Regions from separate parts of the Alteromonas sp. ISO5 genome, predicted to be linked through region 2. Evidence: predicted binding sites of a transcription regulator. Region 2 holds the regulator's gene; each other region holds the start of a gene.
The links. The regulator sigma-54, encoded in region 2, starts transcription at its own class of promoters, with help from an activator protein. The targets are predictions, from matches to a motif close to GTTGGCACGNNNNTNGNNT.
Positions count from the first base shown of each region.

Region 1 (7,950 bases), 350 kb from region 2:
TTGAACACCAAAGGAACCGTTGAATCGATACAGTCATGCTTTAAATTAGTAAAGGTTATTAACGGATCTAACCCGTATTTGAGCATGGTTGAGCGGACAAATGAAACAAACTGATTTAAAGCATCAGGGTCCATGGGGATCAGCGGCGCATACCACAGTAAACCACAGTTTTCTGCGGCGGGATTAAGCGGGCGGGACTTGTCGCCTTTAGCAGATTGATTGCGCCAGTAGGGGAGGGGCAAGGCCACCTGATTCGGCTCTCCGAGCATGATATCAATACCTTCATTGAGCGAAGTTAACTGGCTTTTCACGTCTTTAAAAGCAGGAATGAAATTAAGAGGAAGACGTACAAACTGATGTGCAAATTTCAGTAATAAAGAGTCAGAAAAGAGTATCCGGCCAAGTTGCTTGCCGTTTTTATTGATGTACTTTTTAACAAAATTGACGACTGGTTGGTCGCCATAAATTGAACCAACAATCATCCATTCGGGGAGTCGTTTGGAAGACGCTAGTTTGTTTACTTGTTCATCGGATAATGGCTCGATAGGGCTCTGGTCGACGTTGGGGTTTTCGCACGTCATGGATACCAGACGTCTTTTATCCATTAAATTGATAGAGCCAACCATGCCAGCTTGAGACTCAAGTAAATCCCGGATAAAAGAGACTGCGTTAGCAAAGTGATCACCCTCAAAAATCTGAATGTAAAATGCACAAAAAGACGAAGGTTTTTTAGCCAGTCTTAATGTCATTTCTGTGACTACGCCAAGATTACTTTGGGTAAACAAACCGTCTACATAGGGGCCCAACCCCCATTTAAAGGTTTTATCGATGAAATCATTGCCACTGAGGTCCAGTGCTGATACAGCTGAAGAAAGTTGTTGCTCGCATAGATCAGGGTGAGGAATATAGGCCTTTAAAGCATTACAGGCATAAAAGTGGTCAGTATGAGGTGTGATGCCGTAACCTCTTTCAAGGGCGTTGCTCAACAGGCTGCATGAAGGTCCGGCACCTGTTACTGGTACCATATGGGGCCAGTTTTGCTCAACAAGATAGTCGTGTAACTGCTGCTGGGTGACACCTGGGCCAATTGTAATGAGTCCGAGGTTTCTATCGGTCGGTGTGATAGTGTTCAACGGCGACAAATCTAGCAAATAAACCGGCGCGTTATCGACTAAAATTGAGCCGTAACCCCAGTTATTATTGGTGCTAACCGGATGCAGTTTAAACCCTTCTGAGTTTGCCAGCTTGAGTAGTTGGGGGATAGCCGACTCCTTTATCACTTTGATTGCCCCGGAAAACTGCTGTGGTTTACCGAAGGTATTGATACCGTATTGGCTTGTCGCTTCCTCTGAGGCTATAAGAGTGGCGATACCAGGCTGACAAATGAGTGACAGTTTATTGTGAATATCCATATATGATCAGGTTGCTTAGAGGTGGATTTATATAACTAGACTATAGCGTGAAATAACAAAAAAGCCGACATAAAGCCGGCTTTTCAATGAAAGAGATTTTAATTAATTACTTTTTACCTAATTGACGAAGTGCAATAATAGCCATTCCAATCAAAAGGATAAGTGAAGTGCCTGGAGTACTAACCGGTATTTCACGGGTACTTAGGCCTATAACTATGTTGTCAAACTCACCAGCAATGTCACTGGTATTGATCACTAGTGTGTCAAATTGTTCAGCAATCGAAAAGGCTATATTTACATAGGCATTTGAGTCTGGGTCTGACTGGTCGCCTGAACTTCCTCCTAGTGCTGTGAGCAATTCCGCGCCTGTAATAGATGAAACGAGTGAGCCGCCAGAATAAAAATTAAAGTCGTTAAAATTGTCTACAGAACCCCAGTAAAATCCTAGATAAGTTACACCAAGTTGGGCAGAAGACCCATAAAGTGCACTGTAATAGTTAAGCAAATTACTATAGTCAAAAGAAATACTCGCAACGCCATTGCCATTATTAGTGGCGTAGCCATAGCAAGTGTTGTCATTTGCTGGAGCCGCTGCCACTTCTGGGTCGGAGCCTTTCCTTACAGCAATTTCGTTACTGTTTGCCATAACAGAAACACCAATTGGACTGCTATTCAGACTGTTTACTGCACATTCGTCTTCGAAACCAGACACGGTGTAGTCAGTTGATCCCGGAAAAAGTGGATCGCCCGTTGCGATGTCAAAGGTTTCTATAAAATAATCTGATAAACCACCATTAATGGGGTCCATAAAGCTGCTTGTAAGGCCCGAACCGTCTGAGGCATTGGCTCCTCCAAAGCTGATAGTTGCTGCAGTAGATTGATTTAATACACTAAAAACCAGTACGGCACTGAATAAAAGGGATTTAGTGACGAGGGGAATACGTTTCATTTAGTCGCTCCTTGTTAATGTCACCAACGATAGGAGCAATGCATTTTCCAGACCAATAAAAAAATGCTCAAAAATTCATCAGTTTAAATTTTGATGTAGTAATGTGTAATTTTAAGTGTAAAAAAAGTCGGCACTTAGGCCGACTTTTTCGTGGTAACTTTCTTTTTCGTTTATTTCTTTAAACGAGATCTCAGGCCAAGAGCAACCAGGCCAAAAGCGAACAGTGCAAGTCCTGTTGGAGCTGGAACTGGCAATTCACGAGAGCTAAGGCCGATTACGATGTTATCGAACTCACCAGCCACGCCAGAAGTATTGATAACTAATGTGTCGAACTGTTCAGCAATCGAAAACTCTATCTCTACGTAAGTATTTGAGCTAGGAGCCTGTTGGTTACCAGATGAACCGCCAAATTGGTTAAGAAGATCAACACCACTGATTTCAGTTACTAAAGAACCACCAGAGTAGAATTCAAAATCGTTAAACGTGTCAACTGAACCCCAGTAAAAACCAAGATAAGTAATACCAAGTTGAACTCCGTTACCCGCTAAGTTGCTGTAGAAATCCAGTAAATTAGTGTAATCAAACTCAACTGAAGCAGTACCCGAACCATTGTTTGTAAGATAACCAAAACAAGTAGAGTCGTTTGCAGGTGGAGCTGCTTGGGTAGGCAAAAGACCTTGACGAACACCAATTTCGTTGGTGTTGCCGGTTACACTTATTCCGATTGGGCTAGCGTTAACACTATTAACCGCACAGTCTTGTTCAAAACCAGGATCGGTGTATGCAGTTGAACCAGGGAAGCCTGGAACGCCTGTTGCCTGGTCAAAAGTTTCAATGAAGTAATCTGGCAGACCGCCGTTAATAGGGTCAATGTACTGACTGGTTAAACCAGAACCATCAGAAGCCGCTACACCATTGTTAAAATTAATTGTTGCTGCGTTAGACGCACCAGCGAAACCTAAGCCGATGATTGCACTCAGAGACAACGCTTTTGTCAGTTTAGAAAATTTATTCATATTTACTGTCCTCTGTACTAAGAAAGTTACCACGAACAAAACAATGCATGTGGTGTGCCATTTTTTGTTTTTTCTTTTATTACAAAGGTTTAAGTGTTTCTTGTGAGGGGGTGGATAGTAAGACTGTAAAATTCTTTGACATCAGATTCTACTAATTCGCGATTCGCTCTAAACGTGTGTAAATTGAACCGCAAATTAAAGCTGTTAACTTTCTTCCTTGATCTGTTTATTCACCTGAATCTGGATGTCGCGGAGCATATATTTGAAGCTCGGAGCCAGGTCACGAAGTAGGATCTCAGCGTTAATATAGTATGGAGCCCGTTGGCCATGATATTCAATCGTCGGGCCGATCTTAATATACTTAATACCCAGAAAACGCATACTTCTGGCTAAACGGGGTTCCATCATCACAAAGGCATGTTGTATGCCTTGTGTAAGCGCCAAAGATGCAGCTGAGAGATAAAGCCCGATAGCAATAAACGGAAAACAACGCAATTCTGCCTCTGAATACGTTGATTCGTTAATCGCACCGGTAGCAGCCCCGGCAAATTTATCCATTGCCCGGCGTCTGAAATGCGCCGGCACGGCCAGTCGTGATATTTCACAGATTTCACGACGGTCAAAGTGCTTTGGGGTAAATTCATCATGAGATATAGAGTGCAGGCAATATTTCTCAAGCGGCAGAAGTTGCCCTTCCTCTCTCGGAGTAACTAATCTGACCGTACCCGCGTAGGCTTCCGAGCCTATGTGTTTAATAAGGCAATACTGAGAAAAAGCATCAAATTCATCTTTTTCCATTTGATCTGGTCTTAGCGGTTCGAAGCCGAGCTCTTCACAGTAAACATTATGCCTGATTTTAAAGACCTCATGTTGCAGCTCTTCTGCATTAGCGACTACAGGCGTCAAAAAGGTAGAAAAATGTTTTGATATAGCCGTAGCCTCGCGTAAGCGTTGGTAAGACTGCCATAGCTTGGTAATTTTCGCGCCAGTACTTTTAAACACCGTTACCTCTTCCATAGGGGCCAGTTGTTAACTTTATAGGTAGCATATTAATGCGCCTCATCTCTTGTTTCTTAATAATAGCACCAAAAATGTACACGTAATGCTATTTAGACTAATAACTCTCTTTCCTTATCGGCCAGTCTCCGGTTTCATAAAGCAAACCAATATATTCATAAAGCGCTCTTTCGGTGTTGTAAATACTGGCAATTGAGGGAATGTTCAGCGTCACATCATAGGTAGGGGGGCTGAGATGTTCAACCGGGACCGGAACTAAATGGTTAAAGCCAATCTCCTTGGCCTGATACAGTAATCTGCGCATATGGGTTGCTGATGTAACCACCGCGATGGAGATATCGCCGGTTTGTTGGAATAATGCCTGGAGTTCCTGCTGCGTATTATGCCCTATTGGTATCGCGGTGATTTCTGATTGAATCAGGGTCGCTAGAAATTGCCTGGCTCTATCTGCATAGACGATTTCTTTATCGCGTAAAAAATTACCGCCGGTAACAATGACGGGTTTATTTTTGTAGCCTGCCATTATCGCTGTTTGCGTTAAGCGGGAAAGTGAGCACTGATGCCAGTTACTGGCTGCAGGTAAATCGTTGCCATAATAGTAACAACCAGGTGTAAATATATATTCTACCTGATGCCAGGCTTTGTCGGTTTTTTTTAACGGCGGGTAGGCGTACTCCAGTGGAGCAAGTAACCAGTTACTAAAAAAGTACTGGCTGGAGAGTAGTAACCAAAAACAAGCTATGGCCAGCAGCGGACGTGCGCAACGACGTAACCTTTTGGTGAAATGGCTGAATATGCTTAACGCCAGTACAAGGAAAAAAAGTACTAAAGGTGAAATAAGTTGTTTTACAATGAATTTTAGTGTGTCGACATCCACAAGCTCGGTCCCTGATAACCAGGCTACAATATTCAATGATTTAAAAGCGAGTTGCAATGAAGAATATCTGTCTGTTTTTGTTATGTATCATTCTACCTGCGTCACTTCAGGCAAATCAGTCTATGGTGGAGGTTATTAAAAAAGTAAAACCTTCTGTGGTTGGAGTGGGATTAACTACGCCTATGAACTCCCCGGCCAACCAGTTGCAGGGAACGGGGTTTGTTATTGGGGACGGGCATTACATTGCCACGAACTATCACGTCGTTTCAACGCCTTTGAATCCGGATGTTGTTCAATACAGGGCGGTTTTTGCAGGGAATGCGAAAAATACCAAAACTTTCAGAGCGGAAGTGGTAGAAATCGATCCGGCTCATGATCTGGCCATTCTGAAAATAGATACACAATTAACCCCGCTAACCATCGCTCCTGATGAGTTCCAGCCGGAAGGTACTCATATTGCTTTCACCGGGTTTCCGATTGGTGCTGTTTTAGGGCTATATCCCGCTACTCACAGAGGGATGATTGCCGCAATAACACCTGACGCTATTCCTGCCCGACGTTCTGAGCAGTTATCTATAGATATGCTGGATCGGCTGCAAAAAGTCTTTCTGATATACCAACTGGATGCCACGGCTTATCCTGGAAACAGCGGTAGCCCAATGTATCTCAGCGATTCAGGAACAGTGGTCGGGATCATTAATAAGGTGTTTGTGGCCGAGACCAAAGAATCAGTGCTGAGTAAACCGTCAGGAATTTCATACGCTATTCCGGTAATACATTTGCGTAAATTAGCGGCAAAGTCTAATATACCGCTCTAAGTGAGTGGGCGTCTGATTATTACTGTCGGCAATTTTTACAATGAAATGGCAGTAAGTACTCTGAAATAATAAAAATCATTGATAATCATTGCGTTAAATAGTTGGCATGATTTATTCATGGTGCTTTAAAATTAGTCTGCACATGCGCAGTTCGCAGCTTTTCAAAGGAAGACAAGGGTTATCAGTATGGGTATCGAACAAAATCAATCTTCAGTGACAAAACGTCGTCAGTTTATTAAAAAAGCCGGTGCTGGTGTGGCGGTATCCTCACTTCCTATGAAATCAGTGTGGGGGGCATGTTCAGTATCAGGTGTAATGTCCGGTAATCTGTCACAAACTGGTGGTGGCATTGGTAATACCTGTGGCTCCGTTCAGATGCCATCGGGTGGTCGTTCACCAGGTTCATGGTTTCAGGGCAATACGTGGGAGCAGGGCAGTAATGGTGACGCACCGGCTTCTATTTTTCCGCAGCTTAATGTGGAAATACCATCAGACGACAACTGCTTGCTCGATGCTCGTATAGAAGAAATGCGCACTATCATCAATCAGTTTATTGTTGATACTCATTTGACAATATCTGATTCAGCAGCAAAATATATTTTCAACTCGGACACTGATTACAGCACATCAGTCTCTTTAACTGACGCAATTTTCGGCACCGGTTCACTTGTTCCTTCGCCAAGCAGAAAGAATATCTTACGTCATACCGCTACCGTGTATATGAACGTTTATTTTGGATTATATAATGGTGTTTCATTACCGCTAAATCATAGTGCAGCTCAGGAAACAGCTGAAATTGTGATGGCGGCATTAATTCAGTTGAAGCAGACAAGTGACACGGATATGAGCGATGCACAACTCGGTTATACCGATGGTCACAGTCAAATTATTCAATCTACATTCGAGTATGCGTTCAGCGACGTATTTAGTGGTGCTAGTGCTGCGTGCTCATCCGGTAGTAGCGGAAGCAAAGGACATAAAGGCAAGCATAAGAGGTGAGGCAGGTAATTCGCCTTAGGGAAGGCGTAAGGTGCCGGTCTTTTAGTGATTTGTCCGGGTTGGCTTTTTTTTCTGCCCGGACTTGTAATACCTTTTTTGTTCACCAACCTTTAAAAAGCTCACTTAACTTTTCTGACGCCAGTGATGAAATGACAGTCGATGAATTCATTGGTCACTTCCAGAAAGGGCAAATATCAATGGTTAATGAGCTGGAAGCACGGGGTTTATTGGTACGCGTGTGAAGCCATTTTTTATTAACATGGGCCTGTTCCAGGCAAAAGTAAACAACTACCCTTCTTCAATAAGCCCGGCACTCAATTTAATTTACGGTGACTGCCAGCCAAAAGAAATGTCTGATTTCACTGTGAGTCTGGCGCCAGGCAGCATTGTTCGTAAATGGCTCCGGCCGCAAATTGTATTTGAAAGCAATACCCGTATTCCATTTAAACCGTTACCTTTTTCTCAAGCCTACGCTTTGCTTGAGTGGGGGTTGAACTGGTGTTTGGCTACCCATGATTTTAATCATCTGCTACTGCATTCTGCAGTACTGGTAAAAAATAACAAAGCGGTTTTATTTCCTGCACTCCCCGGATCGGGAAAAAGCACGTTATCCTGCTGGTTATCCATACAGGGTTGGAAGCTCTACTCTGATGAAATGGCAGTAATAGATACGGATTCGCTGACTGCAGAGCCACTTTACCGACCTGCTTGTATAAAAAACCGCTCCATTGATTTGGTGAGATCCTGGCAACCCGACGCGATGCTCACAAAGGTCTGTAGTGATACGGCGAAAGGGGATGTGGCCCATGCTAAGTTTCAGACCTGGGCCGATTATTCCCGCTTAAAGCCTGTTGAAATAGCC
Region 1 covers NZ_CM176572.1:3,171,034-3,178,983, forward strand. The annotation lists gene AC2T0J_RS14145 (FAD-binding protein) at 1-1,412, opposite strand, end outside; gene AC2T0J_RS14150 (Npun_F0296 family exosortase-dependent surface protein) at 1,519-2,361, opposite strand; gene AC2T0J_RS14155 (Npun_F0296 family exosortase-dependent surface protein) at 2,532-3,377, opposite strand; gene AC2T0J_RS14160 (PEP-CTERM/exosortase system-associated acyltransferase) at 3,582-4,394, opposite strand; gene AC2T0J_RS14165 (YdcF family protein) at 4,492-5,328, opposite strand; gene AC2T0J_RS14170 (S1 family peptidase) at 5,328-6,089, shown strand; gene AC2T0J_RS14175 (hypothetical protein) at 6,276-7,088, shown strand; gene AC2T0J_RS14180 (HprK-related kinase A) at 7,327-7,950, shown strand, end outside.
Region 1: AC2T0J_RS14155 (Npun_F0296 family exosortase-dependent surface protein) is a predicted target of sigma-54. The motif match lies at 3,421-3,439, and genes of this name have one in related genera.

Region 2 (7,950 bases):
AAACTTATGAGTTGAATCATCATGTGCAAACGACTTATTCCCCTGCTAACTAGCCTGTCGCTGGCACTATCGCCGGCCGTGGTGCTGGCAGCCAAATCTGATTTCAAAAAAGACATCGAGGTGTTTTCCGAGTCGCAGTTCCTGGATGGTAAAAATAAAAAGTCCATTCTGATTGATAATGTGCAGGTTACCCAGGGCTCACTTAGCATTAAGGCCGACCGGGTTGAAGTAGAAGCCGGCGGCGGCAAAGGCAAGGAAGTATTTATCGCTACCGGAAAACCTGCTGTCTACAGCCAGACCCTGGACGATGGCCGGGTAGTTGAAGCCCGCGCATTTGAAATCCGTTATGAAGTAGCTAATCGCACCATTTCTCTGGCTGGCGATGCCGAATTAAATCAGAATACCAGTGTGGTAAAAGGTGAAACCATCGTTTACGACATGGAAAAAGAACAACTTAAAGCCACCGGTGACGGCAGCGGCAGTGAGGATGGCCGGGTGCGCACCGTATTTAGTCTGGAAGACATTGAAGCCGTGCGCGACGAAAGCAAGGCCCGTGACAACACGGGCGACCAACAGGATAATGAAAACGAATGACCACCCTAACCGCCACCCACTTAGCTAAGTCGTATAAGTCCCGGCAGGTAGTAAGGGATGTCAGTGTTGAGGTGTCTGCCGGCCAGATAGTTGGCCTGCTGGGCCCCAATGGCGCCGGCAAAACTACCACGTTTTACATGATTGTGGGCCTGGTGGCGCTGGATAAAGGCGATATTCGCATCGACGAGATGGATCTGACCCGTCAGCCCATGCACGAACGTGCCCGCAATGGGATTGGGTATTTACCCCAGGAAGCCTCTATTTTCAGAAAGTTAACGGTTTTTGACAATATCATGGCAATATTGCAAACACGCAAGGACCTTTCGTCTGCCGAACAGCAAAATGAAGCGGATGCCCTACTTGATGAATTCAATATCAACCATATACGTAATAGTACAGGGATGAGTTTGTCGGGAGGAGAACGGCGTCGGGTAGAAATTGCCCGGGCGTTGGCAGCCAATCCGAAATTTATTTTGCTCGATGAACCCTTTGCGGGAGTTGATCCAATTTCGGTTAATGATATAAAGAAGATCATACAACATCTTCGTGACCGTGGAATTGGTATTCTGATTACTGACCACAACGTACGGGAAACCCTTGACGTCTGTGAAAAAGCCTACATTGTCAGTCAGGGTGAATTAATCGCCCAAGGCACTGCGGAACAGGTTTTGAGTAATCAAAAGGTCAAGGATGTATACCTGGGTGAGCAATTCAGGCTATAGTTAGATACATAAAGACAACATGTTTTGTCCCCATCAATAACAAGCAAGGCGTTAAGAACAGAAGTAGATGAAACCATCTTTACAGCTCAAATTTAGTCAACAACTTACTATGACGCCACAATTGCAGCAGGCGATTAAACTGCTGCAACTTTCTACCCTGGATTTACAACAGGAAATCCAGGAAGCACTCGATTCGAATCCGTTACTGGAAGTTGATGACACCAGCGACAACGATACTATAGAGAAAAGCAAGCTTGATGCTGAAGCCGATGCCGCCGCAACGGCCAGTACCGAGACCAGCATGGACACCAACGAGGCGCTCGAGAAAAACGAACTGCCCGATGAACTCCCTATCGACAGCACCTGGGATGAATATTACTCAGCATCATCGGCGCCTGCGCCTGGCCCGGCTTCAAATGACGATGACCAGGTTTTTCAGGGTGAAACTACCGACAACATCCAGGACCACCTGCTCTGGCAAATGCGCCTGACGCCCTTCAGTGATGTAGACCGCGCAATCGCCATTGCGATTATCGACTCAATTGACGAATCAGGCTATTTAACGGTAACAGTTGAAGATATCCTGCAGAGCGTCAATACTGAAGATATGGAAGAGCCGGTTGAAGCCGACGAAATTGAATGCGTACTAAAGCGGATTCAAATGTTTGACCCCATTGGCTCAGGTTCACGTACCCCTCAGGAGTGTCTACTGGTCCAGTTAAAACAGTTTGCTCCCGACACGCCATGGCTCAAGGAAGCAAAGATCCTTATCGAAGACTATGCCGACCTGCTGGGCAGCAAGGACTATCGCACCTTAATGCGTAAGTCACGCCTGAAGGAAGACGATTTGCGAGAAGCGATGCGCTTATTGCAAACCCTTAATCCGCGTCCAGGTAGTGCGCTAATTACCCAGGAACCTGAGTACGTTATTCCTGACGTATCGGTCACCAAGAAAAAAGGTCGTTGGGTGGTTGAACTTAACCCGGACAGTCTGCCAAAACTGAGCGTAAATCAACAATACGCTGCCATGAGCCGCCAGGCCCGTAACAGTTCAGATTCCCAGTTTATTCGCTCGCACATGCAAGAAGCCAAGTGGTTCATTAAGAGTCTGGAGTCGCGTAACGAAACCTTGCTCAAGGTAGCTAACTGCATTGTGCAGCAGCAAATGGGTTTTTTCGAACACGGCCCGGAAATGATGAAGCCTATGGTCCTCAATGACGTAGCCGAGATGGTCGATATGCATGAATCCACCATTTCGCGGGTTACTACCCAAAAGTACATGCACACCCCTCGCGGTATTTTTGAGTTGAAATACTTCTTCTCCAGCCACGTAGCCACTGAGTCTGGCGGAGAATGTTCATCCACTGCCATCCGCGCTCTGATCAAAAAACTGGTTGCCGCCGAGAAGCCCAGTAAACCACTAAGCGACAGCAAAATTGCTCAATTGTTGGCCGATCAAGGTATTAAAGTTGCCCGGCGAACAATAGCAAAATACCGGGAATCCTTGTCGATTCCACCGTCTAACCAACGCAAGAGCCTTATTTAGGCCGAAATATAAGGAAGACGAACTATGCAAATAAATCTTACAGGTCATCACATCGAGATAACCGATTCTTTGCGTAATTATGTTGATACCAAGTTTACTAAACTGGAGCGCCACTTTGATCACATATCCAATGTGCATGTGATCCTCAACGTGGAAAAGCTTACTCAAAAAGCCGAAGCCACGATGCATTTAAGTGGAGCGGAAGTATTTGCCTCGTCAGAAAATCAGGATATGTATGCTGCGATAGACAGTATGATCGACAAACTCGATCGCCAGGTAATAAAGCATAAGGAAAAGCTCAAAAAGCACTAGGCCCAATTTAACCTTATGAATATTCAAGCCTTAGTTAGCCTGGATCGCACTGAATGTGCGGTCCAGTGCAACAGTAAAAAACGAATTTTAGAAATCATCAGTGATATTGCTGCCGAAACCAACGCCGAAATTCAAAAAGAAGACGCCCTCAATGCCCTGCTCAGCCGGGAAAAAATGGGTAGCACCGGCATTGGTAATGGCATAGCCTTGCCCCATGGCAGACTGGCTAACCTTTCCAAAGTAACAGCTGTGGTAGTAACAACCACCCCGGCTATTGCCTTTGACGCCATTGATGATAAACCGGTGGATATCTTTTTTGCCATTTTGGTGCCAGAAAACCAAACCGAAGGGCATCTGCAAACGCTCGCAACTATCGCCGGTAAGTTAAGCCAGAAAAGCATTGTAAAAACGATCCGTAACGCCGAATCGAAGGAACAGGTTATCGCCGCACTATGCGACCAGGCTGAACAATAGTCCGGCAGGGAGTCTGACACAACCATGAAACTCATTATTATCAGCGGGCGCTCCGGCTCCGGCAAATCCGTTGCGCTAAGGGCCCTGGAAGATTTAGGCTACTACTGCGTTGATAACATTCCGGTAAACTTGCTCCCAACGCTCACCCATACCGTAGTCGACGAATACGATCAGGTAGCCGTGAGTATCGACGTGCGTAACCTGCCAAAGGATCCCGATGAATTAGTCGAGATTCTCGACTATCTGCCCTCATCCTGGTCGATGACCATTGTCTATCTGGATGCCAGTGATGACATGCTGGTGAAGCGCTTTAGTGAAACCCGCCGCCTGCACCCGCTGGCCAAACTGAATAAATCCCTGGCTGATGCAATACAGGCAGAAAAAGAACTCCTCGCGCCCATCACCGAGCGGGCTGACCTCTATATTGATACCGACCGCTTATCCATTCATCAGTTGGCGGAGCTTATCCGCGAGCGTATTCTGGGTAAAAAGAGTTCCAGGCTGGTGCTGGTATTTGAATCTTTCGGCTTTAAGCATGGTATTCCCAAAGATGCCGATTACGTGTTTGATGTTCGTTTTCTCCCCAACCCGCACTGGGAGCCGGATCTTAAGCACCTTACCGGCCTGGATTCACCGGTAGAAGCTTTTCTGGGTTCACAGCCCATTGTGACTAAATTTATCTGGCAAATTCAAAACCTGCTGGATACCTGGATGCCGCATCTGGAGCGAAATAATCGCAGCTATGTCACCATTGCCATTGGTTGTACCGGTGGCCAGCATCGTTCCGTATTTGTCGCGCAGTCACTGGCCAAAATATACGGCGATAAACACCCTGATGTGCAAATTCGTCACCGGGAGTTAAACCGATAATGCGCGTAGAAAAAACCCTTACCATTGTTAACAAGCTTGGCCTGCATGCACGGGCCGCTACTCAGTTAGTGCAACTGGCCAATCAGTTTGATGCCGAAATCACCCTAAAAAAAGGCGATAAAGAAGCCAATGCCAACAGCGTGCTGGGCTTAATGCTGATGGAAAGTCATCAGGGTGAACAGGTTGATGTGATCAGCGAAGGCCCGGATGCCGAAGCCGCCATGGCGGCGGTGGAAAATTTGATTGTCGGACGCTTTAACGAAGATGAGTAGCACAAACAGATAACCACTGTGAAGTGGTTATCTGTGGTTTCTCTGCGAATGACGAAGACTAATCATTTAATTGCATTTGCAGCCGGCCGTTTTGATTCACATGGAATCCAAATCTAAATTCCAGTCTCACATGACGATTATCCGCTGAATCCGTATCGTAGTGGCCTGGAGGTGGAGCATTGCCATCCCTACTCCATGCAGACCAGCCTCTGAATGTTACCGTTTTCCCTATGCTGGGAGATATTTGGAACTCTGTAATTGAAGTCTGTTTACTGTGCGTCTGCACGGGGCTAAAGTACTCACAAACTAACCGATATGGCTCTACTAGCTTGCCCACTGCGAAACTATTTGGATTGCAGACAGGCGCAGCAAAAACTGTCTTTGGCGCTCCATATACGTCGCTCGCCTGAATTCCGCTGGCCTGTTGACTGATAGTGAGATCCACTGCACCTTGTGGTATGAGCTGTTCGTTTCGCCCATTCATAGTCGATGCTGCGACTGACGAGGTCATCAGGATAGTCAATGTCATAAAGTTTGGCACGAATCGCGTAATTGTCATATCGAACTCCTGCTGGTTGACTGATTTAACTATAGTTCGAAAGGATGAATAAAACTTTGCAGCAACATTAACAGAACATTAAAAGCAGAAGCCTGGCAGGTCTCATAGCCCCTTGTGAGAGGATTTTTAATACGATAAGGGGCTGGAAAGCACTAGGACAAAATATTAGCGCCTTGCTCCGGCGCTCTCGCTTCTTCTGCCTGCCGGCGGATATCATCATTTTCGCTGGAGACATCATCATGAGCAGCAGCGGTGTCCTCTGTAACGGCTTTAGGTTTGCTGACAGGGCTTGGTTTGACCGGTTCAGGGGGGGTGTCCTGATCCTGAATATCCACCATAGTTACCGGCACGCCCTGCGGGAATATCACTTCACGGGCATCGTCCGGCATACTAATTCCCTCGTCAGTAAACCGTTTTACCAGATCGCGCATTAGTACCGACGCCATTTTAATCACACTGGTATTTTCTACGTTGATCCAGAAATACACCTTCAAATTTACTGTTGCCGAGCCAAGTTCATCAACCAGTACTAACGGCTCCGGCTCTTTAAGTACATTAGGGTGTTCGCCAATGAGCTGCAACGCCAACTGCTGAGCCCGCTGACAGTCGGCATCGTAACCTATACCTAAGGTAAACTGGCCGCGCATTTTGGGATTAGCGGTAAGGTTTTTAATGGTACCTTTGTAAATCACGGCGTTGGGGATCTGAATATGATTACCATCAAAGTCCACCAGCGTGGTGGCCCGCGTGGTCACCTTTTGCACTACACCGGTATAACTGTTGATTTGCACTACATCATCAATGCGGAATGGGCGCTGCACCGTTAGTAACAAACTGGCTATCATGTTTTCTGCAATATCCCGAAAAGCAAAACCAAGGATTAATCCCAACACTCCGGTACCGCTCATTATGGCTACCGCAAATTCAGTAAGGCCAGAGAGTTTTAAAAAAACGTAAAGCGCAAACAGAATGAAAACCAGGCTTAACGCCCGCTGGCTCACCGAGCGCAATAGCGGACTTGAAGAAAGATACCCTATTGGTTTTATAAGCGCAGCAGAGAGCCGGCCGGCCAACCATACGGTCAGCATCAATACTAACAAGCCCAGAGCAATGGCGGGCAGCTTAACCATAAAAGCCTGCCAGAACGTATCTAAAGAGCTAACCAGTTCACTGGTAGAGGATTCCATTGTCTTTTTCCTTTGCGCAAATCCTGTTAATTATAATCGGTTTAGCGCCGAATAGATCAGAAACACCGGGGGCTCTCCGGTGATTTAGCGTTTCAGCACCTTTAACCCTAGCTTCGTCATCACAAATGCAGCCCCACCGGTTAGCGCGCCCATCCATCCCACGTGGATCGGTACAAAAATAAGTGCCATAGCATACGTTAAGGAGGTGTGGGCCGGTGTATAAAGTGAGAGTGTTGCATGCCCCAATATCCCTAAAAATAGATGACCGCAACTGCTAGGGCGTGTTGATTTTTGTTGTACGAATTTTGGTCTATATGAAAGCATTTTAATGCGAAACAACTCTGCAGACCTAGTGGTTCTATGTAAAAGGGCTGTGACAAAGAGTAAAATGCTTTCATGACGACCCCTTCGGGCAGCGCTTGTGCGCCATTTATACTGCTTTGGATGTTTTTGATTTAGGCCCACTAAACCTGCAACCACCCGCCTTGCCTGGTGTGGAGCGCTTCAGGCTGGTAGTTAGCCCCACCACCTGTAAAGCCCCGAATTGCTCTGAAACCTACAGCAAATAGCAGGCTGTCGATTGTTAAAAAGCGTGTAACCTTCGCAACCCCTCTGCCGCACCATAGCCGCCAACAGATATCGCGAATATTCAGTCCACCAGGGTTTCATTAATAACAATGAAGGCGGCTATTAACGCTATCCAGAAACCTTTTACGCATAACACAATCTTTATTTGTTTTATAATCTGAACAGCGATAGTGGATAAGTAGCCACAGGGGCTACTTATTCTGCTTCAGGAACAACTGTGGCTGACGGGTGATTCACTGCCCCGGCCTTGGCTTCAGCACAATCCCGCACGTTTTTTTGCACGGTGATAGCGGCAAACATACTTAATACAAAGGCCATCCCGAAAAAGCCCTTTTCACTGAGCGCCAGTTCCGCGTTGTAGAGCCCCACAATTAACAGCGCAATGGCAGCCACAGTTGCTACCCCACAAGCGATAAAGTATGCCCGGGTAACTTCGATACCGGCCATTTTATCGCGGATGGTTTTCTGTAAGGATACCACCGCAAACAGTCCCAGTAACATTACGGTCAGGTAATAGCCTTTTTCATTAAGTTGCATATAAGCGTTAAATAAACCAATCAGGTAACTGGCGACACCGATGATAAGCGCCGCTACTGCAGCAATACGAAATGCCTTGGTTGGTGCGTTTGTGATCGTTTGAGCAGATAATTCCATGTTGATACCCTCGATTAAATGGCTTGCGTGCGGCCGTTGGCATACAACACCACGGCATGTTGAGATAAGTTGAACTGCGCTAAGTAATGGCCAATGGTGGTAAAGGTAGCCGTGTGTACACGCCCTTTGTGATCAGAAGTAGTTACCCCGTCTGTCACCATACTGCCTACCG
Region 2 covers NZ_CM176572.1:2,820,966-2,828,915, reverse strand. The annotation lists gene lptC (LPS export ABC transporter periplasmic protein LptC) at 1-53, shown strand, start outside; gene lptA (lipopolysaccharide transport periplasmic protein LptA) at 22-594, shown strand; gene lptB (LPS export ABC transporter ATP-binding protein) at 591-1,316, shown strand; gene AC2T0J_RS12670 (RNA polymerase factor sigma-54) at 1,384-2,862, shown strand; gene hpf (ribosome hibernation promoting factor) at 2,887-3,174, shown strand; gene ptsN (PTS IIA-like nitrogen regulatory protein PtsN) at 3,190-3,648, shown strand; gene rapZ (RNase adapter RapZ) at 3,673-4,518, shown strand; gene AC2T0J_RS12650 (HPr family phosphocarrier protein) at 4,518-4,790, shown strand; gene AC2T0J_RS12645 (mechanosensitive ion channel family protein) at 5,502-6,536, opposite strand; gene yiaA (inner membrane protein YiaA) at 7,320-7,778, opposite strand; gene AC2T0J_RS12635 (DUF2145 domain-containing protein) at 7,793-7,950, opposite strand, start outside.

Region 3 (7,950 bases), 2.5 Mb from region 2:
AACGGAATGTCCTCACGACGTTCTGATAACGATGGAATATGGATCCGAATAACGTTCAGACGGTGGAATAAATCCTCACGGAATCTGCCTTCAGCCACCCGTTGTTCCAGGTTCTGGTGGGTAGCGGCGATGATCCTGACATCAACGGTTACTGACTGATGGCCGCCCACGCGGTAAAACTGGCCGTCGGCCAGTACCCGGAGTAACCGGGTTTGCACATCCAGTGGCATATCACCAATTTCATCCAGAAACAGTGTGCCGCCATTGGCTTGTTCAAAGCGGCCCTGCCGGGCTGTCTGGGCGCCGGTAAAAGCGCCTTTTTCGTGACCAAACAATTCAGACTCAACCAGATCGGCCGGGATAGCTGCCATGTTCAGGGCGATAAACGGATTAGCCGCACGCGGGCTGTGACGATGCAAAGCGTGCGCTACCAGCTCTTTACCCGTACCGGACTGACCGTTAATCAACACGCTGATGGATGAGCGGGACAAGCGGCCAATCGCTCTGAATACTTCCTGCATGGCCGGTGCCTCACCAATAATTTCGGTGGCAGACTCTTGCTGCGGGACCTGGATAGTGCGGGATTGTTCCCGAGCATGTACCAGTGCACGTTCGACCAGGGTGACCGCTTCGTCAATGTCAAATGGCTTGGGCAGATACTCAAAGGCGCCGCTTTGGTAAGCATTTACGGCACTGTCTAAGTCAGAGTGGGCGGTCATAATAATAACCGGGATCATCGGTGCGATCTGATGCACTTCATTAAGTAGCGTCATACCGTCCATCTGCGGCATGCGGATGTCTGACACAACCACTTCGGGGTATTGGCCTGACTCGAGCTGCAACAGTAAATCCTGAGGGTTTTCAAAACTACAACAATCGATATTTGCGGTTTGTAGGGCTTTTTGCAGTACCCATCGGATAGAACTGTCGTCATCAACAATCCATACAGATTCAGTATTCATTATTGTGACTCCTTACGGTCGATTGGCAGGGATAAGATAAACTCTGTATGGCCGGGTCGGCTATCAACTTCAATTTTTCCATCATGGTGATTCACAAGTGTTTGGGCTATGGATAGACCCAGTCCTGAACCAGAGTCTTTGCTGGTGACCAGGGGATAAAATAACGTGTCCCGAATTTCGCTGGGAATACCCGGACCGTTGTCGATGATTTTAATTTGCGCCGCCAGCGGATGCCGGTGGCCATGAATGGTCAGTTGTCTCTCAATGCGGGTAACCAGACGAATTTGCGGGTTGGGCGTTTTCGAATCCTGCAGTGCCTGCACCGCATTTCGAACAATATTAAGCACTGCTTGTTGGAGCATATCCGGGTCGACTCTGACCTCAGGAATGCTGGGATCGTAATCGCGGATAATTGCAATCGCCTGAGTGGTGTCGGCCTTCATTAAGCTGCGTACTTTTTCCAGTGGGCGATGAAGGTTACACCATTCAAGTCGGGGTAAAGAATTAGGACCAAGTAAGCGGTCTACTAGATTGCGCAAGCGATCTGACTGTTCGATGATTAGCTGAGTAAACTCTTTTTGTTCATCAGACACCAGCGCTTTCTCGAGCAATTGTGCAGCCCCCCGAATACCGCCTAAAGGGTTTTTAATTTCATGCGCCAGGCCGCGGATCAGTTCACGGGCGGCATAATGCTGGGCGTGTTGCTGATTTTCCCGGGATATGCGTTTTTGCTGATCGATTTTTTTCACTTCGAACAGCAGTGTGGGGCCATCTTCGGTGCTGAGATTGGTTACCGTTAAATCGGCCAGCACTACCCGGTTATCGCGAAAGTACAACTTAATTTCGTTCTCAGTAAAGTCTTCACCGCGACGAAAAGCGGCGCGGAGCCTGGCTTTGTTGATGGTGTTTGGCACAAAGAAATCAGCCAGCGGCTGACCGTAAAGTTGCTTGGTGCCCGTTGCAAACAATGCCTGTCCGGCATGGTTGGCATACACAATACGCAGTGAGTTATCGATTACAACCAGCACTGTGTTGAGGTTTTCGAGCAAGTTATTGGTATCAAACGGCGTGGCGTGCATGCCGGGCTTTCTCCAGTTGCACCAAAATGGTGCCTTATTGTTTCAGTCTGCTATCAGATGTGCAATGACTTTCCGATTAAAAGTCTGATTGACCCCCCATGGTGCGCGGGATCCCTAGCTTGCACTGTAATAACCACTTTACTAATTGTTGATTAAACGTGATGCCTGATGCAGGTAAAAAGTTTGTGGGGAGGTAGATGCAAGAGTCTTGCCTGTATTGTCTGTATGGGTGATATAAAATGTGTGGGCACCGCGGTTGATTCCCTGTAGCTGAAACACCGCACTGGATTGTTCTTTTACCAGGGTATCGTTGATGAAGAGCTTAAATTTTCCTTGCTTGTCTGCATTACGCACATTTGCGGCTATGGTCATATTACCGGCGTTGTTGCGGACTGTGGCCTCGGGTTTCGGACTAACCACCTCGATAACCGGCTTGGGTTGACTGGTCGTACTGGTAGTTGTGGCAGGCCGGACTGGTTGCGGCGCTGGCAGACTCATACGGTTATCCGGGCCAAGTTCGACCGGCTCTGCGTTGACTACCGGTTTATCGGTATAGGTCACCGAGCCGTCTTTGTTGACAACTTTGTAGATTTCCTGAGCGTAGCCTGGCGTGACACACAAACTAAGCATTAAAAATAATCTCAGCATGCCTTTGATTGTAGTGATTTACGGGTAAAAAAAAAGCCCGCGAGGCGGGCTTTGGGTATATATCTTAATACAACGTTTTATACGCTGTAGTACATGTCGAACTCAACAGGGTGAGTTGTCATGTTCAGTTTGGTGACTTCTTCCATCTTCAGTTCGATGTAAGCATCGATCATGTCGTCAGACATTACGCCGCCAGCAGTTAAGAACTCACGGTCGTTATCCAGTGCTTCAAGCGCCATTTCCAGTGAGCTTGCAACCGTTGGGATAGCCAGTGCTTCTTCAGCCGGCAGATCGTATAAATCTTTATCCGCTGCATCACCAGGGTGAATTTTGTTCTTAATACCATCGATACCCGCCATCAGCATGGCAGTGAATGCCAGGTATGGGTTAGCAGTCGGGTCAGGGAAACGTACTTCGATACGACGCGCTTTATCGCTGGTTACGTAAGGAATACGGATTGAAGCTGAACGGTTACGTGCAGAGTATGCCAGCATTACCGGTGCTTCGAAGCCTGGTACCAGACGCTTGTACGAGTTAGTCGATGCGTTAGCGAAAGCGTTGATAGCACGGGCGTGCTTGATGATACCGCCGATGTAGTACAGCGCTTCTTCAGACAAACCTGCGTACTTGTCGCCAGCGAAGATGTTTTTGCCATCTTTACCGATAGACTGGTGACAGTGCATACCTGAACCATTATCACCAACCAGTGGCTTAGGCATGAAGGTCGCTGTCTGACCGTAAGCGTGAGCTACGTTGTGAACAACATACTTGTAGATCTGGATTTCGTCAGCTTTGGCAACCATAGTGTTGAATTGACAAGCAATTTCGTTCTGGCCAGCCGTTGCCACTTCGTGGTGGTGAGCTTCAACAACCAGACCCATTTCTTCCATTACCATACACATCGCAGCACGCAGGTCATGGGCTGAATCTACTGGTGGTACCGGGAAATAGCCGCCTTTAACGCCTGGGCGGTGACCCATGTTGCCATCAGTAAATTCAGAGCCTGAGTTCCACGCTGCTTCTGAGGAGTCGATTTTGTACATTGAGCCAGACATATCTGTGTGGTACTTGATGTCATCAAACAGGAAAAACTCTGGCTCCGGGCCAAATAACACGGTGTCACCGATACCGGTAGACTTAAGGAACTCTTCAGCGCGGCGTGCGATAGAGCGTGGGTCGCGGTCGTAACCTTCCATAGTTGAAGGCTCTACGATGTCGCAACGAATATTAACCTGTGTTTCTTCAGCAAACGGGTCAATAACGGCAGTTGCAGCGTCAGGCATTAGGATCATGTCTGATTCGTTGATTCCTTTCCAACCAGCGATTGAAGAGCCATCGAACATCTTACCTTCTTCGAAGAAATCGTCATCTACGCATGATACAGGGATAGAGACATGTTGCTCTTTACCTTTAGTGTCGGTAAAGCGAAGGTCTACAAACTTGGCTTCGCTTGATTTAAGTAATTCTAATGCCTTCTCAATTGACATCGTGTCCTCCAGGTTGTTTCGTAAATTTGATGTTCGGGGAGCCGAACAGTCAGGTGGAAAAATCGTAAGCGATATTCATGCCAGCTGCTTGTAAAGGCTGAACAACGCAATATTCCGGGCTGTCGTCAATTTGCATAACTCGTTCTGCACTATTATGGTGATTTTGCGCTTGTTTTTGGTGCAGAGGGACGCGGCGATAACGCTTTGTTTCCCTCTAGCATTCTTTCACTGCCAGCGGGCTTAATCAACAGATTAATTTTTCTTTAAACATAAAAAAACAGGCGCAATGCAGTGAGAATTTCTGTACAATCCGCGCTCATTTCCTTTTATCTGTACGAGAAAATTGCAAAATCTCTTTGTTGCATCGGTAATGATGTTGCGTGGGAGCGTTTTGCGGGTTGAAATTCAATGAATGTAACTGACATCAATAAGCTAAGAAATATCGCGATCATCGCGCACGTTGACCATGGTAAAACTACCCTGGTAGATAAACTGCTGCAGCAGTCTGGTACTTTAGAAACCAGAGGCGAGGCACAGGAACGCGTGATGGATTCTAACGATATTGAAAAAGAACGTGGTATTACCATCCTGGCGAAAAACACCGCCATCAACTGGAACGATTACCGCATCAATATCGTAGACACTCCCGGACACGCCGATTTCGGCGGTGAGGTTGAGCGCGTAATGTCAATGGCTGACTCGGTACTGCTGCTTGTTGATGCGCAAGAAGGCCCTATGCCGCAAACGCGTTTCGTAACGCAAAAAGCATTTGCCCAGGGTTTAAAGCCGATTGTGGTAATCAACAAAATCGACAAACCTGGCGCGCGCCCTGACTGGGTAATGGATCAGGTTTTCGACCTGTTTGATAACCTGGGCGCCACCGACGACCAACTGGATTTCCAGGTGGTTTATGCCTCAGCACTGAATGGCTGGGCGTCACTGGACGCTGATGAGCCAGCAGAAGATATGACGGCGCTGTTCCAGACTATCATTGATCAGGTGTCACCACCGGATGCTGATATCGAAGGCGCGCTGCAGATGCAGATCTCGCAACTTGATTACAACTCCTACGTGGGTGTAATCGGGGTTGGCCGTATTAAGCGTGGTAGCGTAAAGCTTAACCAGCAGGTGACTATCGTTGGCGCGGATGGCAAGAAGCGTAACGGTAAAGTTGGCCTGGTATATGGCTACCTTGGTCTGCAACGTCATGAAGTAGAATACGCGACTGCTGGCGATATCATCGCTATCAGTGGTCTGGGTGAGCTGAAAATTTCTGACACCATCTGTGATATCAACACTGTTGAAGCCTTACCGGCGTTAACCGTTGATGAACCAACGGTCACCATGACCTTCCAGGTCAACACGTCGCCGTTTGCAGGTAAAGAAGGTAAATACGTGACTTCACGTAATATCCTTGAGCGTCTGCAGGACGAACTGGTACACAACGTTGCTCTGCGTGTTGAGGAAACCAGCGATCCGGATAAATTCCGCGTATCAGGCCGTGGTGAACTGCATTTAGGTATCCTGATTGAGAATATGCGTCGAGAAGGTTACGAGCTGGCGGTATCACGTCCTGAAGTAATCATCAAAGAAGAAGACGGCCAGCTGCTGGAACCGTTTGAAACGCTGACCATTGACTGTGAAGAGCAGCATCAGGGCTCTATCATGGAGCAGTTGGGTCTGCGTAAGGCAGAAATGACCGACATGTCACCGGATGGTAAAGGTCGTGTACGTATCGACTTTATGATCCCCAGCCGTGGCTTAATTGGTTTCCAGACTGACTTTATGACACTGACCTCAGGCTCAGGCTTACTGTACCATTCATTCGACCACTACGGTCCGCATAAAGGCGGCGTAATTGGTAAGCGTAAGAATGGTGTATTGATTGCCAACGCTAACGGTAAAGCGCTGACTAACGCCCTGTTTAACCTGCAGGAGCGTGGTCGTTTGTTTATCGGACACGGCGTAGAAGTTTACGAAGGAATGGTTATCGGTATTCACAGCCGTGACAACGACCTGACCGTAAACGCGTTAAAAGGCAAGCAGCTGACTAACGTTCGTGCTTCCGGTACTGACGAAGCGCAAACCCTGGTACCGCCGGTGAAGATGTCACTGGAACAGGCGCTTGAGTTTATCGACGAAGACGAACTGGTAGAAGTCACGCCAGAAAGCATTCGTATTCGTAAGAAGCTGCTGACCGAAAACGACCGTAAGCGGGCATCACGCGCGCCAAAGTAATTCACTGCTTGCAAGTGAAACGTTGAATGGTTCAAGTAAAAAGGCCGGTTGTTAACACAACCGGCCTTTTTCTATTAAAATTATAGTCAGACTATTTTTTTAAAGATGGATCATGCAACCACTTAATATCGCTGTCATTGACGACGACGAAATCACGCTTGAACTCATCGTTGATGCACTGGAGTCTGAGCTGCCGGTAAATGTTGTTAGCTTTTCCAACAGTGCATTGGCGCGTGAATTCCTGCTTAAACAAACATCCGATTCACTCGACATAGTAATTAGTGATATGGTGATGCCCGGATTTGATGGGCTGGCCTTACTGCGGGACGTTCGATCGGCAGATTTAATGTTTCCCTTCATCTTTATGACCGCCTATGAATCCAGACAAACCAAATTGCTTGCCCGTCAATTAGGTGCGGTTGCCTATCTGGTAAAGCCTATTGTGCGCAAAAAACTGGTTGGTCTGATCAAGCAAACTATGTCGTCATATGCAAAATAGTGGTGTATGCCGCTTTCTCCGAATTAAAAGGTAGCAACATTGAGTCAATTTGATAATACCCCCGATCGTCGTGACTTTTGGTCTTTCAAATGGCAAAAATACGCGGGGCAGGATGTCATTCCCTGTTGGGTCGCCGATACCGAATTTCGCTGTGCGCAGCCTATTCTTGAGGCGATTCAGAAACAAACCGAGTACGGCAATTTAGGTTACTCACTACCGGCTCAGCATCAGCCTGCAAATCAGGCCGTGATGCGCTGGCTTAAAGATAAGCACGACTGGGCCATCGAAGCCGACTGGATAGTCTGGACTCCTGGCGTAGTACCGGCCTTTAACGTGGCCATTAAAGCCTATTGTGAGCCGGGTGATAAGGTACTTATTCAAACGCCTAATTATCCGCCCTTACTGGCAGCGCCGGGATTGAATAATACCCAGCGGATAGACATTCCCACCAAACGGGAAGCCGGACGCTGGACCATCGACCTGACTGCGCTGGAAGAACAGGCCGCGGATCAGCTCTGTAAGCTGATGATTCTGTGTAATCCGATGAATCCGGTTGGCTCGGTGATGACAGCGGCAGAAATAGATGCTGTTGCGGATATTTGTGCCCGCCATAACGTGACGTTGTGTTCTGACGAGATCCACTGCGATCTTATTCTGGAAGAGGGCGTGCATCATATCCCGGCCGGCCGCGTTGAACAGTTGGCTAAGCGCAGTGTTACCCTGATGGCGGCCAGTAAAACCTTTAATGTGGCTGGCCTTGGCACCTCTTTTGCGATTATTCCGGATGCCTCTTTGCGCCGCAAGTTTACCCAGGGGGCCGCGGGGATTGTGCCCTGGGCAAATGTCATGGGGCTGGTGGCCTCTGCAGCGGCCTTTACGCAATGTGATGACTGGCTGGCTGAGCAGATTGCCTATTTGCGCGGCAACCGCGATTATCTGGTTGAGCGTATCAACGCCATTGATGGCCTTGAAGTGGTGTCATCAGAGGCCACCTTCCTGGCCTGGATTGATGCTACCGGACTGGGGGTGGAAGATGT
Region 3 covers NZ_CM176572.1:323,983-331,932, reverse strand. The annotation lists gene glnG (nitrogen regulation protein NR(I)) at 1-962, opposite strand, end outside; gene glnL (nitrogen regulation protein NR(II)) at 962-2,041, opposite strand; gene AC2T0J_RS01435 (DUF4124 domain-containing protein) at 2,183-2,689, opposite strand; gene glnA (glutamate--ammonia ligase) at 2,767-4,176, opposite strand; gene typA (translational GTPase TypA) at 4,585-6,414, shown strand; gene AC2T0J_RS01420 (response regulator) at 6,527-6,913, shown strand; gene AC2T0J_RS01415 (MalY/PatB family protein) at 6,953-7,950, shown strand, end outside.
Region 3: glnA (glutamate--ammonia ligase) is a predicted target of sigma-54. The motif match lies at 4,243-4,261, and genes of this name have one in related genera.

Region 4 (7,950 bases), 490 kb from region 2:
GAAAATCGATGCCGCGGGCTTTGTAACCCGGCGTGTTGGCATTTGCCAGATTACCGGCAATCACTTCCATCTTGTCGTTGCGGATTTTCAAAGCATTCTGATGAAAACCCACGAGCTTGTCTAAATTAATGGCCATAGCACTTCTCCTCTAACGCAGAGAATAAAGCAAACTAAGTGCCAACAAGACAAAGAGGTAGGAAACGCAACAAAAGAAAAGACTAACCAGTTATTTTAATTAGTCTTTTTTAGTGTAGTACAAGCCAGGGTTACACTTGACCATGCGGTAACACTCGGCCGCTGCGGCCACGGATTCCGATGCGCCGAGAAACAGGATGCCGCCCGGATTTAGTTGAGCGGCAATTTGTTGCAGTATTTTTTGTTTCAGTTCTGTAGAAAAATAAATCAGTACATTGCGGCAAAAGACAATATCGAATTTGCCCAACGAAGAATAGCTATGTAACAGGTTCAGGCTGCGAAAACTCACCATACGACGCACTTCAGGTTTCACCTGCAGCATACCGCTGGCGTGCTGCTGGAAATATCTTTGCCGGCGCTCAGCAGACAAACCACGGGCCAGAGAAAGCTCATCGTATACGCCCTCTTCACACTTACGCAGCATATTACTCGACAGATCCGTTGCCAGAATCTCAGCAGATAACGATCCGCTGCCGGGATTGTTACGCTGATATTCCAACAGCGACATGGCGATGGAATAAGGCTCCTGGCCGGAAGAACATGCCGCACTCCAGATTCGAATACGCCGTTGCCGGGTGGCAAGTGTCGGCAGAATTTGTCGGATCAATAGCTCAAACGGATAGCTGTCCCGAAACCAGAGAGTCTCATTGGTGGTCATGGCATCGATAACCTGCTGCAGTAATCCGCGATCGCGACCGGAAATGGATTGCCTTAACAGTTCGTCAATGTTGGTTAATTGCCGCTCGTGCAACAACCCGCCTAAACGACTGCGCACTAAATACTGCTTATTATCGCCAAGCACAATACCGCACTGTTGTTCCAAAAACTCACGAAACTGGCGGTACGCGTCAGGCGATACATCCTTATTAATCAATCAGTTAATGCTCCATTGAATCAGTTAATGCTCCATTAATCATGCTTCAGGGCCCAGCCATTTCTGCACGGCAGAGGCCAGTTCGTCAGGATGAAATTTGGCAATAAAGTCGTCAGCACCCACTTTCTTTACCATTGCCTGATTAAACACACCACTCAGCGAGGTATGCAGAACCACATGCAGTTTTTGCAGCTCTGGCGTATTTTTAATCTCGGCCGTAAGGGTGTATCCATCCATTTCCGGCATTTCAATATCAGACACCAGCACCCCGACCTTGTCGGTGACATCGCCGGTTTCAGCGGCAATCTCTTTCAGTCGCTTGAGTGCTTCCAGGCCGTTTTTGGCCATTTCAATTTCAAGCCCCAGCGTGGTTAACGCCCGTTTCACCTGATTTCGCGCTACCGAGGAATCATCAGCGATAAAAATAATCTTATCTTTATGGGCATCGGTATTCAGCGTAGAGGCCACTTCCTGGCTAACTTCGGTATTCAGCGGTGAAATCTCATTAAGAATTTTCTCAACGTCGAGAATTTCGACCAGTTCACCTTCGACTTCAGTAACCGCTGTGAGGTAACTGGCACGGCCAGTTCCCTGAGGCGGCGGCATGATGGCATCCCAGTTGGTATTGATAATGCGTTCAACAGCACCTACCAGGAATCCCTGAACTGAGCGATTGTATTCTGCGATTACAATAAAGGAAGTTTTGAGATCTTCGATTCTACGGCCGCCAGTGGCCATACTTAAGTCGATAACCGAAATGGTCTGGCCACGAATATGGGCAACGCCTCGTACCAAGGGATTGAGCTTTGGCATAGATGTGAGAGCCGGACACTGCAGCACTTCTCTGACCTTAAACACGTTAATGCCGAATCGCTGCCGACCGTTTAAGCGGAACAGCAACAACTCCAGCCGGTTCTGGCCGACCAGTTGCGTGCGCTGATTAACCGAATCTAAAATTCCAGACATACTTCACCTCGATATTTCAATGTGGGCATAGAGTTTGCGTGTTTCCTGTTTAACAGAGGTGGCGTCAATAAACTGTCGCGGCTGTTCTGATTAGCAAAACTCGCTGATTTATATTTAATAATAGTCAAAATGAAAACATCTGAACATGAAAATATTGAAAACATTACTTTTGCCTGCGCGCCTGGCTTTCATATTGACTACAGGTATCACCTTAGCTCACTTTGACGCAATTGCCCAACAAAACGCTAGCACGCCGCACGAGCGCCTGACAAATGCGGTTAAAGCGTTTCTGGAAAACCGTCTGGCGCCGACCCGGGAAACCGATTTGGCGGATAATTTAAGCGTCGAAGTAACGCCCATAGACAGTCGCATTAATATACCAGAATGCACGGTACCTTTTAGCTTTGATGTGGATCCTGCCACGCTGCAGCAGTCATATCTCAATGTACGGGTAAGTTGTGATAGCAACAACTGGTATTTATTTTCCAGTGCCAAAGTGACCCGCACCCGCACTATCGTCGTCACGGCCAGTATGATTAGCCCGGATACAGTCCTGTCGGCAAGCCATTTATCGCTCGCTGAGGTCGACATTAAGCAGTTGCGGCACACTCCTTTCACGTCACTGAATGACGTCGTAGGAGCACGGCTGAAATACCGGGTCAGAGAAGGTCAGCCGGTGCAAAGTAATATGCTATGCTTTATCTGTAAAGGTGATAGAATCACCATTAGCGCCAACGCGGGTGCTATGAAGGTAAAAACCTCTGGCATCGCCCGTCAGGATGGTGTGATTGGCGACACCATTGAAGTGGTGAACAGCAGTTCTAACAAGTCTGTCATTGCTGAAGTTGCCAGCACCCAGGAAGTCGTGGTGAATTTGTGATAAGGTTGCTATAAATACCGCGTTTTTTGATGTGAAAAATACGCAATTGAGCCTAAAGAAATTCTGCCTGCAGCCGATATATATATTGAGGTCTAAAAGGTAGTGGAAATTAATTATGGCAATTAACAACATAAACAATGGCTTACCCAAAGCGCCTGTTGACAACAACAAGGTCAACAGCCAGCAACAGCCACAACAAAATAAGACGGCTGCGCAGCAAGCGGCCACATCTGTAGCTCAGGCTACTAATGTGCCGCGTCAGGACTCAGTGTCGCTGACTCAATCTGCACAGCAATTAAATCAGGTACAGAAGAAAAGTGCCGAAGCGCCTGTGAACCAGGAGAAAGTCGATAAGCTTAAGAAAGCCATCCAAAGTGGCGAGTACAAGGTTGATCCGCAATCACTGGCGAAAAAGATCGCACGCCTGGAATCGGAGATTTTTGGGTTTAAATCCTGAAGTAACAGATAATGACGGCAACACTCACTGATCAATTAACGCAACAGACTGACAATCTTGCATCACTCAAGGCGATGCTGGACAAGGAGTTGCATCTGATTAGCTCCAGGGATGCCGAAGCGTTAATGACGCTGCTCAAAGAAAAAGAACAATTGCTCGGTGCTATCCAAAACCTCGACGATGCCATTAACCCACAGTTGCAGACGCTTCAGCAAGAAGCCCCCCTCACCGAGGACATTCAGGCCCATATCGACCAGGCAAAAAACTTGCTCAGCGAGTGCCAGTATTGTACCGAAGTTAACCAGCTTGCCGTTGAGCAAGGTCAGTTACGTTTGGTTCATTTGCGTAACCTGATGATGGATGTGCGGGCCAAAGAGTCCCTGACCTACGATAAAGCTGGTAAAAAGAAAGGCGGCTTTTCTGGTAAAGGCGTCAGCGCTTAAGTGTCTCACTGTTCTACTGATTTTCTTCAGGTAACTTGATTAGGTTATCTGCCCCATTTGTCCACCAGTTTCCCAACAGATATTGGCTTCCGCCGTTAACCGACGGGTAAGCAGTGAATTTAGCGTAAAAAAACGAAGCACTGAGTGACAGAGCACGGCAATATTCCTGACGGGCGTATAACGAGTTCCATGTTACCTCACCTCTCCCTGAGTGAAAGCGCTGGATAAGCGCTAAACCAGCGCTGTTAAGAAGTTTTCAACAACCGGAATTCTCTTAATAATACTTCACTGTTTTTAAGCGTTGTGGCCGGGCTGTCGACACATAAATGTTATACACCTGCTGCATGTCGAGTTCCAACTCAGTTGCGTAGGTATCCTCTCCCACCGGATAAGCTTTCACTACCTTTGCGCCGCGGATCACTCCTTCAACGGAGGCCTGCAACTGCGCATTGTTCACAACCATGTTAGCCAGTGACTGTTGGCCATTTATGCGTTGCCCGTAGACCTGTTCAGCCAGTTCACGGTAGGCATCGAGTTTTGATGCTTTCATTGCCATGATATTTTTCTCTGACTCGGAGCCACCATGCTGTGATGCTATTGGTGCATACCCCACCGCGGTTAGCACCGGGTATTCGTCAGGTGCAACGGTTTCCCATTCGACATGCTTATCGAACATGGATGTGCAGCCACTGATAATAAACAGGCAGCCAAACAACCCAAGCGCCTTGTTAATGTGTCTTAAAACCGTCATAAAACCACCGTATTTTTGTGCAGTCTGAACAGTGCTATTGCCTGCCGTGCGAGGCAAGGCGGACAATCACTATGTACTTGTCAAACGATAGCAATATTTATGCCCAATGACCGAATGAATTTTGGGAACGATATATGCAAAGCTTCATACAACAAAGGCTTGGCGAGTCATTGGATTGACACCTTGCATACCGCTCCTGTCATCAGGGGCTTTTTGTACCAAGGTCGCAGCAAGACAGTGCCAGCGAAGAACAGCGCATTGCAACAGCAAAGTAAGTGGTGAGAGAAATAGCAATGAAGACAATGTACACACTGATTACCCGGCTAACCGCCTTTTTGTCGGCGATAACCTGCCTGCTGTTGGCCCTCACTGGGCAAAGTTATGCCGTCTGGTATGAAACCCAGGGGCAATCAGTGGTATTAAACGGCAATAAGGTCCAGGCGAAACATCAGGCTACGGAAGAAGCACTGCGTCAGGCAATGTTATTCGCCGGCGCTTCGGTGCGCAGTGTTCAGCAGCTCACTGATGGCTTACTCAACGATGATCGCCTTGAAGTCAGCGCATCCGGAGAAATTCGCCAGTTACAGCTTATCTCAGAAACCTGGCATGAAAATGCGGTAACGGTGCGGATCCGTGCTGACATTTTCCCCAGTCAACAACAATGCTCCGCCGCCCCCTTCAGCAAAACCATTGCCACTAGTTACTTCCCGCTACTTGAGCGCCAGCATGCTCAGGATGGTCAGGTTCAGGAGCTGGGTCGTTTGGTCACCGCCCGGTTAAAACGCGAATTCGATCAATCAGCACAACATGCTGTGATCAGCAGCGTCGAACCCTATGTGGTGCACTGGCAGTCCAGACAAATTCGCGATCAGGCCACGGCCCTCGCCACCCAAACCAAAAGTCAGTTTGTTCTCACCGGTGTGATTGAGGATCTCAGTGTTTACCGGCCAACAAGCAATACGTTAGCTTTCTGGCGAGACGACACGGCAACCCGGAGTTTTCGCTTGAAAGTGGAGCTTATCGACGGTATTAACGGTGCACCGTTGTTAGATAAAACTTATGAGACCGAATCGGAATGGGAGTTCGATCGCTTCGCGCAACTCGATGCGTCTTCCAACCAATTCTGGCAAAGCGCCTACGGCCAGGCCCTGCAAAACCAACTACGCCAGTTACAAAGCGATGTAGACTCGACACTGGCCTGCGTCCCGGCAACAGGACGGGTGATCAGTATCAACGGCGGCAATGAGCTGAGTGTTTCACTGGGTCGCCAGCACGGCCTGAAACCCGGCGATACCCTGTCGATATATCAGATTCAGGAAGTTACCGACTATCGAGGGGTTAAATTTACCCAGTATCACCTGTATCCTGAAGAGGTGACGGTGGTCGAAGCCTACGCCGATAACGCAAGGGTGAAAGCCGCCGAAGAGGGCTTTCTGGCCAATATTCAGCCAAACGACTTCGTTGCCAAGCGTTAGGGCTTTAGATTTTCGCAGGCCTATCTATAATAGCGTTTCGTGTCCCCATAGTTTAACTGGATAAAACAAGAACCTCCTAAGTTTTAGATCTGCGTTCGAGTCGCGGTGGGGACGCCAACCAATTGCTACAGCTTCGATAAGTACTGAACTTTAACGCCAGTCACGCGTAATACTAATAAGAAACTTAGTGGTCGGGGGATTTATGTGGGACGACGATCAGGATTTTGAACAACCGGATACCTTTCAGGATTTCCTGCAACAAGTCGGTGATGTTAAACCGATAAAATCTGACGACAAGGTTCATCTCCAGCAAACCCAGCAAGCTATCGAAAAACAAATGCGCCGGGAGGCCTTACTGGCTCAGAAGCCCAAAGAAAGTCCGTTAACCTTTGAAGGGGTGAAACCGGTCAAGCCGGACGATTTTCTTGAATTTAAGCAGGCCGGAATACAGGATGGTGTTTATAAGAACCTGCGCCAGGGCAAATATCCTATAGAGCAAAAAATTTCGCTGGCAGGGCTCTCATTGCGGGACTCCAGCGTAACGCTGTATCAAAAAATCAATGCTGCCCATGAACGTGGCGTGAGAACCTTGTTGATTCAACACGGCAAGGGAGAGCAAAGTCAGCCCTTCCCCGCTTTGAAAAAATCTTACGTAAATCACTGGCTGCCGCAGTTTAATAACGTGATTGCCTTTCATACCGCCCAACCTATGCATGGCGGGCTTGGTGCTACTTATGTGTTATTGAAGAAACACCCTAACCAAAAGATGATAAATCGCGAAAAGCAGGCAAAACGATAACCTGCCATAAATGACATAATTATCGTTAACTAATTAATTTTTATTAATTATTTAGAGGTATTTTGTTGAACTTCGGTAGCTGTTTCAGCTGACTGGGCGGAGGTTCCAAACGCTGCTGTAACGATCATAAGCAGCACTGCAACAGCCACGCCGGTTAAGCCGAAACCTTTTGAAGAACGATTCATATTCGTCTCTTATTATTTCTAGACCACTGTAAAATTGAGCACAGCGATGTTAACTCATCCCCTACAAGTCCTTGTAACCACACAGCATTCCATACTGCTTGCACTACTTTAATGCAGTAGAAGGGCGCTGGCAAGGTGTCTGGACAAATATTTGACACCTTACCGTCATTTTTTTGAAATTAATCAACAAAACGCCGTGCGTTGCGGAAAATTCGCATCCACGGTGAGTCTTCCTGCCACTCATCAGCACGCCATGAGTTCGTGACAGCTCTGAATACCCGCTCAGGGTGTGGCATCATAATGGTACAACGACCGTCGTCGGTAGTCAGCCCGGTTATGCCCATCGGTGAGCCATTCGGATTTGCCGGGTACTGTGTCGCAACTTCACCGTAGTTATTCACATACCGCAGTGCTACCTTGCCCTGCACAGACTGCAGATCAGCCTCTGTGGCAAATTCAGCTCGACCTTCGCCGTGAGAGACTGCAATCGGCATTCTTGAGCCCGCCATATCGGCAAACAATACCGATTTGGATTGCTGAACCTCAACCATGGCAACCCGTGCTTCGAAGCGCTCTGACTTATTGGTGACAAAGTGCGGCCAGTGAGTTGTTCCCGGGATCAGAGATTTAAGGTTAGACAGCATCTGACAACCATTACAAACCCCAAGGCTGAAGGTATCGTCGCGGTGGAAGAAACCTTCAAATTGTTCACGGGCACGCTGATTGAACAGAATGGACTTTGCCCACCCCTCACCAGCGCCAAGCACGTCACCGTAAGAGAAGCCACCACAGGCCGCCAGGCCGTTGAAGTCTTCCAGCGCAACGGCACCCGACAGCACATCGCTCATGTGTACATCGATGGCCGTAAACCCGGCCCGGCTAAAGGCTGCCGCCATTTCCAGATGAGAGTTCACCCCCTGCTCAC
Region 4 covers NZ_CM176572.1:3,313,886-3,321,835, reverse strand. The annotation lists gene flgB (flagellar basal body rod protein FlgB) at 1-136, opposite strand, end outside; gene AC2T0J_RS14810 (CheR family methyltransferase) at 236-1,069, opposite strand; gene AC2T0J_RS14805 (chemotaxis protein CheV) at 1,109-2,035, opposite strand; gene flgA (flagellar basal body P-ring formation chaperone FlgA) at 2,181-2,915, shown strand; gene flgM (flagellar biosynthesis anti-sigma factor FlgM) at 3,031-3,372, shown strand; gene flgN (flagellar export chaperone FlgN) at 3,384-3,815, shown strand; gene AC2T0J_RS14785 (LPP20 family lipoprotein) at 4,090-4,566, opposite strand; gene AC2T0J_RS14780 (flagellar assembly protein T N-terminal domain-containing protein) at 4,860-6,041, shown strand; tRNA gene AC2T0J_RS14775 (tRNA-Arg) at 6,083-6,158, shown strand; gene smrA (DNA endonuclease SmrA) at 6,244-6,840, shown strand; gene AC2T0J_RS14765 (hypothetical protein) at 6,888-7,025, opposite strand; gene purL (phosphoribosylformylglycinamidine synthase) at 7,205-7,950, opposite strand, start outside.
Region 4: AC2T0J_RS14780 (flagellar assembly protein T N-terminal domain-containing protein) is a predicted target of sigma-54. The motif match lies at 4,725-4,743, and genes of this name have one in related genera.